3 regions of the Priestia sp. P1_B12_1 genome follow, and region 1 is predicted to be linked to each of the others. Evidence: riboswitches for the same ligand, from Rfam matches in the RefSeq annotation. Region 1 holds a riboswitch; each other region holds the start of a gene.
The links. Region 1 has a riboswitch for thiamine pyrophosphate ahead of thiT (energy-coupled thiamine transporter ThiT). Riboswitches for the same ligand answer to the same signal wherever they lie in the genome.
Positions count from the first base shown of each region.

Region 2: another riboswitch for thiamine pyrophosphate. It lies ahead of thiM (hydroxyethylthiazole kinase); the one in region 1 lies ahead of thiT (energy-coupled thiamine transporter ThiT).
Region 3: another riboswitch for thiamine pyrophosphate. It lies ahead of AC1D0Y_RS06935 (acetylornithine deacetylase); the one in region 1 lies ahead of thiT (energy-coupled thiamine transporter ThiT).

Region 1 covers NZ_JBFTZR010000007.1:45,154-49,369, reverse strand. Annotated here, with positions in the region: gene AC1D0Y_RS21270 (hypothetical protein) at 1-201, shown strand, start outside; gene AC1D0Y_RS21265 (amino acid permease) at 237-1,676, opposite strand; lysine riboswitch at 1,779-1,963, opposite strand; TPP riboswitch at 2,138-2,238, shown strand; gene thiT (energy-coupled thiamine transporter ThiT) at 2,271-2,879, shown strand; gene AC1D0Y_RS21255 (ethanolamine ammonia-lyase reactivating factor EutA) at 3,036-4,216, shown strand, end outside.
Region 2 covers NZ_JBFTZR010000003.1:383,008-387,223, reverse strand. Annotated here, with positions in the region: gene AC1D0Y_RS12980 (TetR/AcrR family transcriptional regulator) at 144-743, shown strand; gene AC1D0Y_RS12975 (MFS transporter) at 840-2,057, shown strand; TPP riboswitch at 2,249-2,357, shown strand; gene thiM (hydroxyethylthiazole kinase) at 2,431-3,237, shown strand; gene thiE (thiamine phosphate synthase) at 3,251-3,895, shown strand; gene AC1D0Y_RS12960 (pyridoxamine 5'-phosphate oxidase family protein) at 3,924-4,216, opposite strand, start outside.
Region 3 covers NZ_JBFTZR010000002.1:266,688-270,903, reverse strand. Annotated here, with positions in the region: gene tenA (thiaminase II) at 1-163, opposite strand, end outside; gene AC1D0Y_RS06935 (acetylornithine deacetylase) at 169-1,446, opposite strand; TPP riboswitch at 1,561-1,663, opposite strand; gene AC1D0Y_RS06930 (MupG family TIM beta-alpha barrel fold protein) at 1,883-2,893, opposite strand; gene AC1D0Y_RS06925 (PTS transporter subunit EIIC) at 2,890-4,216, opposite strand, start outside.

The DNA of each region.
Region 1 (4,216 bases):
CAACAAGAAATCATAGACTACATCCAAAGCATTCCTACTCATCAACTTCCATCTTTTGTAACCCATTTAAGCAGGTTAATTCAGCATATTTATTATATAGAAGCTGCTGATTACTGTAATCGCCCCCTCAAAGGTTATATGCTTGTTATGAAAAATCAGCCCGCCTATATATCTCTTCATTTTGCTGATCAGATCACATAAAAAAGCTCTCTATTCAAAAGAATAGAGAGCTTTTTTTATTCGTATTTTTTTACTGTTACTTGGCATTCTTTTAACGGAATAAGTTTTGACTTTTTCGTCCATTTGTATCCTAACCAAACAATTAAGAATAAAGGAAGTCCGATATAAGAAACAAGTACACCGTACCAGTCAATCGAATCACCCGTAAACGCCGAATAGTTTTGACCTAAAATGACAACAGCACATAAAATAAAGGCAAAGATAGGACCAAACGGGAAAAGTTTTGCATGATATGGAAGTTCACTCAAATCATGACCTTGAGCAACAAATGCTCTTCTAAAACGATAGTGGCTGATGGCAATTCCTAACCAAGCAATAAAACCAGACATACCAGAAGCGTTAAGTAACCACGTGTATACCGCACCGTCTCCAAAAAATGAAGCACCAAATGCAAGTGTACCGACAAGTGCCGTTGCGATTAAAGCATTAACCGGAACGCCTCGTTTATTTACTTTTGCTAAGAACCTCGGTGCTTTTCCATCTTTTGCTAAGTTCCAAAGCATACGCGTAGAAGCATACATACCTGAGTTACCAGCAGATAAAACGGCTGTTAAAATAACGGCATTGATAGCTGATGCTGCAAACGCCAGACCTGCTCGTTCGAATATTAAAGTAAATGGACTTACCCGCACATCATCACTTGCTAATGAATCCGCTGTGTATGGAATAAGCATCCCGATAACAAAAATAGCTAAAATATAAAATAACAAGATGCGCCAGAAGACTTGTTTAACTGCGCGAGGAACCGTTTTTTCCGGATCTTCACTTTCTCCAGCTGCGACTCCAAGCAACTCTGTTCCTTGGAATGAAAAACCAGCAGCCATAAAAATACCTAAGACAGTAAAGAATCCACCGTGAATGGGTCCATCACCAAGCGTGAAGTTTTTAAAACCTGGTGCTTCATTGTTAAAGATACCAAAAATCATCATAATACCAATAACTAAAAAGATGATAACCGTTACTACTTTAATTAACGAAAACCAAAATTCAGATTCACCAAATCCTTTTACAGAAAGGTAGTTAAGCCCAAACATAATTAATAAAAACAGGGCACTCCATAAAATAGAAGAAGAGTTTGGGAACCAAAATTTCATAATAAGGGCTCCAGCCGATAATTCAGCGGCAATCGTAATAGCCCAGTTATACCAATAGTTCCAGCCGAGAGCGAAACCAAAGGATGGATCTACAAACCGAGACGCATACGTACTAAACGAACCGGCTTCAGGCATATAAGCTGCGAGCTCCGCTAGGCTGGTCATCAAAAAGTAAACCATGACACCAATGATAGCGTAAGCTAAAAGCGCTCCCCCAGGTCCTGCTGTGTGAATTGCTCCACCACTTGCTAGGAATAAGCCGGTTCCGATGGCTCCTCCTAATGAAATCATCGTTAAGTGGCGAGATTTCAACCCACGTTTTAATTCTTGCTGCTCTTGCATAGATAAATACTCCTTTCGAATGTACGGAAAGAGACGGGATAACATAAAAAAAGCCCGCAGTATATGTGCGCGCTTTTAAATCTGAAAACCGCGTCAACCTTCCGTGAAGATAGCTCTTCACATCACTCGCATGATGTGACAGTTCTGTTCCTGTTCGGAGACAGCCCCAGCTTAAATCAACCGAGAAGTGATCTAAACTTCGGCAATTTTTCCTTTCAAGCAACATCCTCAATGTTCTCTGCATTTCCGTTGCTTTACTATTAAAAACTGCGACCTCTACCTCATCGATTAGGATGAGGGTTTTTTATATTCATTTGACATAAAAGAAGTATACCAAATACTAAAACGATTGTCATTATAAAAAATAGATTCAGAAAATAGAAACATCTTTGAAATCTCTCGAATCTATTTTGTTACATATGATATAATGGATGTTGTCATAATACTACATAAATATCCGAACGTACCACAGGGGGAGCCGCCGTGCTGAGAGTGAACAAATTGTTCAGACCCTTCGAACCTGTTAGTTAACGCTAGCGTAGGAATGTGGGAATAGTAGCATATATTTGCTTACTCCTGTGTAAACCGTTTGATATGAATGATTCAAAAACAGGAGTGAGAAACGTGAATAAAGCATTACCTTTACAGGCTAAAATTGAAATAGCTATTTTTGCAGCATTGGCACTTCTACTTGATCTTTTGCCTTCCATTAAGATTGCAACGGCTGTGAGTATTTCGTTCTCCATGGTGCCCATTTTTATTATGTGCTTTCGCTGGGGAGTAAAAGGCGGGGCTCTATCTGGTCTATTATGGGGGCTTTTACAGTTGGCAACAGGAACAGCTTATATTTTAACAGCGCTGCAAACGTTTATTGAATATATTGTGGCTTTTGCTTTTATAGGTTTTGGAGGTATTTTTTCGCAATCTATTAAAACTAATTTAGCTAACAATAACAGATCAAAAGCTTTTGTTTTGATTATTTTATCCCTTATTATCGGCAGCTTCGCACGGTATTTCTGGCACTTTATTGCGGGTATTATTTTCTGGGGATCATATGCGCCAAAGGGCATGTCCGCTCTATGGTATTCTTTTTCAATGAACGGGATTTCAATGGTAGGATCACTAATAGCCTGCTTAATCATTCTTTCACTATTAATTCCATCGGCATCAAGAATGATTATAACTAAATCACACTCATCATAAGCAAAAAGACTAAATCTACCAAGATTTAGTCTTTTTTGTCATTTGTCACCTTTGTTTACACAAAAGTGTGTCAGGTTTGATAACATAGTTAGTGAAATATTCAAAAAACTGTTTTATGATAATCACCATATTCAAACGAGATAAGGGATTGATAGCATGCTACAGAAATGGATCACGAGCATAGGTTTAGATATTGGAACAAGTACAACAAAACTGATTGTAAGCAAGCTGTTAATAGCAAATCAACAAAATCAGTTTACGCTGCCAGGCTGTCAAATTATTGATCGTCGCGTAACGTATGCAAGTTCTATCTATACCACTCCTATGCTAAACGATGTTGAAATCGATGTTCAACGATTAACGGTACTACTAGAACAAGAGTATAAGAATGCAGGAATCTCCTTAGATCAAGTGGAGGCAGGTGCTGTGATCATCACAGGAGAAACGGCCAGAAAGAAAAATGCAGAAAGTATCGTTCACTATCTAGCCGAACATGCTGGGGATTTTGTTGTTGCAACAGCCGGCGCTGACTTAGAAGGAATATTAGCAGCAAAAGGATCAGGAGCAATCGAACGTTCTGCTGAAACAAATGCAGTAATTGCCAATATTGATGTAGGAGGAGGAACTGCTAACATCGCTTTATGTCAAAATGGAAAAGTTATAGAAACGTTTACACTGCATGTGGGAGGAAGATTAATTCGTCTGAATTCAGAAGGTTTTGTTACCTACGTTTCTTCTCATTTAACTGAATTTTTGAAAAATAATTCTTTAACACTGCGAGAAGGTGAAAAAGCAACATTTGAAAAGCTCTCGTCTATCTGTCAATTACTAGCTGAAGAAACCGTGAATTATGTAAATGCGCTGAATCAAAATTCCTCGCTGATCGTTTCTCCTCATACAAGATCTTCTATCCCCGAAATGATCATGGTTTCAGGAGGAGTAGGAGCAATGATGGAGAAGCAAAAGCCAAAAACAGTGAAGGAAGTGGCCATACATGGAGACGTTGGTCCGCTTCTAGCATATCATTTTCAATCCATCCAAGTATCTCAAGCCGCTGAGACAACGCGCGCTACTGTAATTGGGGCTGGTATGCAAAATACAGAAGTTAGCGGATCAACTGTATACATTGGGTCAAAGCGGCTGCCGTTAAAAAATATCCCGATTGTAGAGATACCTGTTCAGCAAGAAGAGAAATGGAATCCGCTGATGTTTCAAGAAAGAGCTCGAGCGGCATGTATGCAGGCTTCAACTATTTTCAGCGCAGAAGATCCCCCCGCTGCTATTGCTTTATCTCATTTTCCTTACTGCAGCTATAAGATGCTTCAAGAATTAGCAAA
Region 2 (4,216 bases), on a different contig from region 1:
TTGTTTTGTCATAATTCATATAAAAAGGTATAAACTAGATTTTTTCACTAGACAAAAAGGATTTTCCTATGTAGTATAGGTGTCAGATAATACAAAACGAATGTTCAGTATAAATAATAAATGTGCCGGGCGGTGGAAATAGCTTGAATAAAAAAAAGCTTCAAAGTGAACAAACCAAAAGAAAAGTGGCAGATGCCGCTAAAGCATTGTTTTCTCAAAAAGGCTATAAAGCTACATCTATTGAGGAAATTGTAGAAGCTACGGGAAGCAGTAAAGGGAATATTTATTATCACTTTAAAAGTAAAGAAGGGCTTTTTCTCTATTTAATAGACGAATGGGATCTCGAGTGGGAACGCAACTGGAAAGAAAGAGAGTCTCTTTACAAAACAACAAGAGATAAGCTTTTTGGAATTGCGGAGCAAATCATTTTAGATGATTTAAATCATCCTCTTACGAAAGCTGCCGATGAGTTTTTTAACAACGAGGAAAAGGGCAGCGACATCGAAGAGCGAATTGATGAGATGGTGAAACGACACGTGGAGTTTAACCGGGAGCTTTTGCAAAAAGGCATTGATGAAGGAGAGTTTTCTCCTAAAAATGCAGAACAGCTTGCAGTGATTTTAGAAGGGCTGTTTGTTGGAATGAGCCGCATGTCTCGAAAAACGAACACGGAAAATGCCCTGAAGCTTTACCATTCAGCAATCGATGTATTTTTAAACGGAATCATAGCAAGGTCTTCTTAAATAATCGGGGATGCTTATTGCGGTAATGAGTAATCCCTCATTATTTTGTATTTTTATAGACCGAACGTTCAGTATTTTTGTAATCAGGAGGTTTATATGTCATTATTGTTAAGAAATCGAGCGGCGATTTTGCTGCTCATGCTAAATATTTTTATTGTTTTTACAGGAATCGGTCTCGTTATTCCAATTATGCCAACATATATGACGGAGCTTCATATCAACGGCAGCGTGATGGGGCTTTTAGTAGCGGTGTTTTCACTGACTCAATTTTTGTTTTCACCTTTAGCGGGTCGGTTATCAGATTCGTTAGGGAGAAAGAAAATTATTGTAGCGGGAATGATTGTTTTTGCCTTGTCTGAATGGTTCTTTGGTTCAGTGAGTACACCTCTTTTATTATTTTTATCGAGAATGTTAGGCGGGGTTGGGGCCGCGCTCATTATGCCTGCTGTTATGGCCTATACAGCGGACGTGACGTCTGCTAAAGAACGCGCTAAAGGAATGGGCTATGTGACGGCGGCGATTACAACAGGATTTATTATTGGACCCGGTATCGGCGGCTTTTTAGCTGAATACGGCATGCGTGTACCATTTTATATGGCCGCAGTAGCAGGAGGCTTGGCTGCAGTGATTACGCTTCTTGTTTTGCCAGAGTCTCGTCCTGTACAAAATCATGCTGTTTCAAACAATGAGAATCCAAAAGAAGAGCGGCTGCTACTGCAGCTTATGAATTCTTATAAAGAACCTTATTTTTTAAGTTTAATTATTGTTTTTGTGACATCGTTTGGATTATCCAATTATGAAACGATTTTTTCACTATTTGTTGATCATAAATTTAGCTTTACGCCAAAAGATATTGCGTTTGTTATTACGTTCGGCTCTATTGCGGGGGCTGTAGTGCAGGTTACGATTTTTGGGTGGATTTTAAATAAGTTTGGTGAAAAAAGAGTGATTTCGTTTTGCTTGATGATGACGGGACTTTTTATTTTACTTACGCTATTTGTGCACACGTACTGGCTTATTATTGTTGTGACATTTATCGTTTTTTTAGCAACAGATATTTTACGTCCGGCAATCAGCACGCAAATGTCGATGATGGCACAAGACGACCAAGGATATGTAGCCGGACTAAATTCTGCTTATACAAGTCTTGGAAATATTATTGGCCCCGTTGTAGCAGGCTTTCTCTTTGATATAAACATTAATTATCCGTACGTATCAGCTGCACTTGTACTGCTTCTTTGTTTTCTTTTATCTTTAAGAGCAGGGAAGGACAGAAAAACAGTTGTGAGAAATCAAGCGGTTCAAGAGAAATAACCATAAGGAAAAATGATAGAATTCTTAGGGAATAGAAGACCTCCAGTAGCTTACTGGAGGTCTTTTGATTATTCTTTGAGGAATGGTGTAAGCTTTAAAGCGCCACTCAGCCTATAGAGAAGCTTTATTTTATCGGCAAAACAGTGAAATGGTTGCAAATAAAAAAGGTTAATAGTAAACTTTAAACGTAACAAGAATAGTATGGGAGCTTGCGCGGGGCAGGCTGAGAGTACAGGGACGCCTGTTGACCATTTGAACCTGTTGGATAATGCCAGCGCAGGGAATGTGAGTACATACCAAAGCACTTTGCGCATGCAAGGTGCTTTTTTGTCTTTTTTGCAGTGTTAAAACTAAATGAAAAGAGTGAAAAAACATGGATATTAGTAAAATTTCAGCTCAATTAGAGAAAGTAAGAGACATAAGTCCGCTTGTTCATAATATTACGAATGTTGTGGTAACCAACTTTACAGCAAATGGACTGCTTGCACTAGGAGCTTCACCTGTTATGGCTTATGCGAAAGAAGAAGTGGCTGACATGGCACGAATCGCCGGAGCGCTTGTCTTAAATATGGGTACACTGACGGCTCAAGAAGTAGAAGCGATGAGAATAGCAGGAAAATCAGCAAATGAAAATGGCGTGCCGGTTATTTTCGATCCTGTAGGAGCCGGAGCGACCCCGTTTCGTACAGAAGTAGCACGTCAGCTTGTAGAAGAATTAAATATGGCAGTTATTCGTGGTAACGCTGCTGAAGTTGCGAATGTAGTAGGCGAGTCATGGCTCATTAAAGGCGTTGATTCATTAGAAGGGCAAGGAGACGTCATTGAACTTGCTGAGAAAGCAGCGAACAAATTAGATACAGTGATTGTTATCACGGGTAAACAAGATGTAATCACAGATGGAAACAAAACGTATACAGTAGACAACGGTCACCCGTTATTTACGAAAGTGACGGGGACTGGATGTCTGCTGACATCAATTATAGGAGCTTTCGCTGCTGTAGAAAAAGAATATGTCGAGGCAAGCGTTGCTGCTTTAAGTTTTTACGGAGTGGCAGGTGAAATCGCCGCAGCGAAAAAAGGTGAAGAAGGGCCGGGAAGCTTTCAAATTGAGCTGTTAAACCAGCTTCATCTTTTATCTGGGCAGGATATTGAATCATATGCAAGAGTACATCAACGTTAAAAGGAGCCGGAAAATGACAAACAAAGAAATCAAAAAGCTGCTGCAAGTTTATTTTATAATGGGCAGCAATAACTGTACAAAAGATCCGAGAGCAGTGTTGAAAGAAGCAATTGAAGGCGGCGTTACTGTGTTTCAATTCCGTGAAAAAGGCGAGGGTGCCCTAACAGGAGAAGCGAAATATCAGCTGGCGAAGGAACTTCAGCAAATTTGTCAGCAGCACAGCGTTCCTTTTGTTGTGAATGATGATCTTGACTTAGCGATCCGCTTACAAGCAGATGGCGTTCATATTGGACAAGAAGATGAAAAAGCTCATATTGTTCGAGAGAAAATAGGAAAAGGAATTGTAGGCGTCTCTGTTCATAATGCACAAGAGCTGCAGCAAGCGATAAAAGACGGGGCGGATTATGTAGGAATGGGGCCTGTTTTTCCTACGTCTACAAAAAAAGACGCAAAAGCAGTGCAAGGTACAAAGTTAATTGAAGAAGTACGAAACCAGAATATTGACTTTCCAATTGTAGGAATCGGCGGGATCACGCCTGAAAATGCCAAACAAGTAGTAGAAGCAGGTGCAGATGGCGTTTCTATTATTACCGCGATTAGCTTAGCAGCGTCTCCAAAAGAAAAAGCAGCTCAATTGAAAGAAGCGGTAGGAAAATAAAAAAAGCGCACAGTGTGCGCTTTTTTTATTATAGCTGAACAGTTTGAGGAGTTTCTTCGCCTTCATTCATAAAGCGAATTTCGTTCGGCGTAATTTCAAGAACAACATACTCAGGGTCATTTGGACCGTCAAACCATTCTTTCATGTGATCGTTCCATATACGTCCTTTTAATTGATCACCAGTACGAAGAACAGCTGTACCAGATAATTCTAAGTATTGATCGCCATATCCTTCGCCGCTGTAGCCCAATAGTACGTGCACGTTCGGATTGGCTTCGATTTCTTCTGCCTTATGTGTATTGATATTTGTTGGTGTGTAAA
Region 3 (4,216 bases), on a different contig from region 1:
ATAATTTTGCATAATCAATTAGGTAAAGGTAATCTTGAATCATGTAAAAGCGAAACTTCTCCTTTTCAAGCGTTCCGTCTCCCATTCCCTGTACAAAGGGATGATTATGATTTTGACGCCAAATAGGCTGCAGCTTTTCGTATAATCGTTCACTAAATTTCATGATGATCACTCCTTATGCGTATGCAGCCACGTATAAATGAACTGCAACATCACTTTTGTATATTGAACAAGCTGATTTATATCTAATTGTTCGTTCACAGCATGTGCATTTGCTAAATTTCCCGGACCATAAATAGCGGCCGGAATCCCCGCATCAGCTAGCCATCCCCCGTCTGTTACGCTAGTTGACACATCGATTGGGGGCTTTTTCCCTTCAAGTTGTTCATGAGTATGTGCAAGCAGCTGGACTCCAGCATGATTTTCATCAATTTCTAATGACGGGAAGATTTCTCCTCTGTCTTCAATCATTGATGTGCCTCCCCATTCAAAGGTTGGCAGGTTATCTTTTAACCATGGATCTGCTTTTGCAATAGCTAAAATGTATTCTTCCACTTCTTTTGATACTTGGCCGTATGATTCATTGGGATAATAGTGAACGGTGACCCACAGCCTGCATTCATCTGCAATAAAAGCAGCATGTCTTCCCCCTTCGATTACTGCTGGATTAATCGTATTTGTTCCCGGCAAAAATCCTGGATAGCTTTTTGTAACAGCCCAGTGGCGCTCCAATTCTTGCAGCCCTCCGATCACTTTTGCCATCTTCTCAATAGCACTCGCAGCTAACAGACCTCCTCCAGCATGAATCATACTTCGGCGTGTACCGTCATGATAGGTTTTACTGCTTTTTATCGTAATCCATCCCGTGATCACTCCGCCTTGACCTTGAATATGTAAATCACTCGTATCAGCAACAAGCGCAAAGTCAGCTGTATATCCTTTCTGACAGCATTGCAGCGTACCTGCCTCTCCCACTTCTTCTCCTACAACGGATTCAAAAATCAAGTCTCCCGGCAGTTCGATTCCTGCTTCTGTTAAAAGCTGGACTGCAAATAATGCTCCTGCCAAGCCGCCTTTCATATCAGCAACTCCGCGTCCGATTATCATGTTGTCTTTTACCACAGCTTCAAACGGATTTGTCTCCCACTTTTCATTTTCTTGTACCTCAGCTACATCCATATGCCCGTTAATAATTAAGCTTTGATAGTCAGCTGATTTTTTCCCTTTTAACGTGCCCACTACAATAGGATCGTTGCAATATAAATCCCACATATCGATGGAAAAACCGCAGTTTTCAAGGAAATCCGCTACGTAGCGCTGCGCTTCATTAGAATTTCGTGCAGGAGGCGCTGGCGTTTTATATGCAACAAGCGTTTTTACTAACTGGATTAGCTCCCCTTTGCGCTCCTCTACCTGTTTGACAAGCAAATCAATTGTTTCTTCCATGTATGACACCTTCCTTTACGCATAAAAAAACACTTCTTTCGCAGGAAAGAAGTGTTTTTGTTTATATACAAAAAATTATTATAACGAGTTCGTAAGGAAATACCATACAAAACATCCATTACAATACCTCTTTCCTACGCTAGTATTACCTAGTTCAGGTTATAAGGGTTAAGACTTCTCGTCTCTCTCAGCTTAGAAAGCACCCCTAGTGGCGTTGTATCTCTATAAAATTAAACGATTATCATATGTTTACCTGTAATAGTTTTATCATAGTAAAGCGTTTTATTCAATAGAAAGGTTCATGATTCAGCAATGAAAATAGTTTCCTTTTTAGTAAAATAAAAAGCACACACTTTTTTTAAGCAGTGTGTGCTCTTTACTTTTATAAGCTTACTAGTTAGCTATCGGCTTCTTTAAAAATACACCGTTTTTCCATTCAGACAGGAACAAGCTCAAGTTTTTGCCCCGGTTTCACTAACGAAAGCAGCTCATGATCTTCTTCTATCACATACCCAATCACGTTCACATTCGCATTTGCAGGCAAATTCGTTTTAGCTATTTGAACCTCTCCTCTATAACGTCCGTAGCCATCATTGTCCATTGTAATTGCTCCGATTCTGCGCTCGACTGTATGAAATGGCGGCACCGGTTTTACAGATCGTGTATCAACTAAACGCAGAGCGTCTCTTGATACATCTGGACGCACGCTGTACGTTCCCTCTATATGAGGTGAACGAATGCGCAGCGGAATAATGCTGCTTTCTTGATATTGAACCAAACGCTTTAATAAATTTGAACCGGCATATGGATCTCCAATATAAACCTCCGCTACTCCGCAGCCGTATAAATCTACTGCAGAGGTAAAAGGGCATCTATTACGGTCTTTTTCTCTAGTAGGAAGACCTTGATAAATAGGGCCTCTCTTTTCGCCTTCCCCGGGAATATAAGCGCAGACTGGGATACGAAGTTCATTAAATAAATCTGTCTGCTGTTGAAAAAATGTTTCTTCAAGCCCTGTTTCAGGCCGCGGATAAAAATTATGCCATGCAAGCAGCTGATGATGATGAAGACCTGCACATAAGAGTGCTTCAATTTCTTGTTTGGATAACGTACTTGCATTAACGGCAATATAAAATTCATTCGCAAGCGAAAGAGTTTCTGCTGTGCTAAACCCATCGTCTAGTCTAATACCAGATACGCCAAGTGAAGATAGCGACATAAGGCTTTCGATACCTAAATGAACCGGCGTATGCTTGGATACGTCTGCATACACGCTTATTCCACAATCTCTAGCCACATACAGCAGTTCTTTTGCCCGTTCAGCCAAATCTCCTTTTTCCTCTGGAATGTGAAGCGAAGTGAATGCACGTGTGACGCCGCACTCACTTGCTTCTATTAATCTTTTTTTAGCATCACTATCATTTAAATAAAACGAAATGCCAATCATTCAAACTCTCTCGCCATTTCATCGTTGAATCCAAAGAAATACGTACAAACAAAGCCGGCTGCGTAAGCAACAACTAACCCGAGTAAATAAAGAAGAATTTGATGCGCATGAACTAAAAACGTAAGCGGCAAACCTGAGACTCCCACTGCTACAGTCGCAATATGAAAGTGCGCCTGAAACGCTCCGCCGATTCCAGCTCCAAGACAAGCGGTTAAAAAGGGGCGTCCTAAAGGAAGTGTGACTCCAAAAATAAGCGGCTCTCCAATTCCAAGCAGCCCTGAAGGTAGAGCGCCTCCAATTGCTCGCTTTAAACGTTTTTTCTTTGTTTTGATATAGATAGCAAAAGCTGCACCGACCTGACCGGCTCCGCCCATTGCTAGTATAGGAAGAAGCGGATCATCTCCAATTGAATTGATAAGCTCTAAATGAACAGGAGTAAGACCTTGATGAAGTCCTGTAATGACGAGCGGCAAAAATGTTGCTCCTAAAACAAAGCCTGCTACAACTCCTCCAACCTCCAAAACTCCTAAAAGGCCTTTTGTGATTCCGTCTGAAATCAAGCCGCCGATTGGCATGAATACTACATACGTAATAATGCCTGTAATTAACACCGTAACGGTTGGTGTAATAATAATATCCAGTGACTGAGGGACAAATTTACGCACACGTTTTTCCACTACGGCCATAAAGATTGCTGCAAGCAAGACTCCTATTAAGCCACCCCGACCCGGCAAAAGTGCTTCACCAAAAAGTTTAATATCAGCTACGGCAGGATTAATGACTAAAATACCTGCTAAGCCCCCTAAAGCCGGCGAACCACCAAATTCTTTTGCCGCATTAATACCTACTAAAATACCCAGATAAGCAAATAAGCCGCTTCCGATAACGGTTAAAAGAATAGCAATCTGTGAATCTGCAGGAAGCCACTTCGCTTGAACTGCTGCTTTTGTCACTCCGGTGATAAGTCCAGATGCTACAAGAGCAGGTATTAACGGAATAAAAATACTTGCAATTCGGCGAAGCAAGAGCTTAAACGGAGTTGCGTTTTTTTCTTTCAGCTCCGATTTCCGCTGAGCCGCACGGTTTTCTAAATTAATACCGCCAGATTCATCAATTAACTTTTCAAACTCCTCTGTTACTTTGTTTACTTTTCCAGGACCAATAATGATTTGCAGCGTTTCTTCTTCCACTAATCCGAGTACGCCTTCAAGCTTTCGTATATCTGCCTTTTTTACAATTGAATCATCTTTTACAGTCACGCGCAGCCGCGTCATACAATGCGTATACGCTTCAATATTTGATGCTCCCCCAAGCATCTCCAAA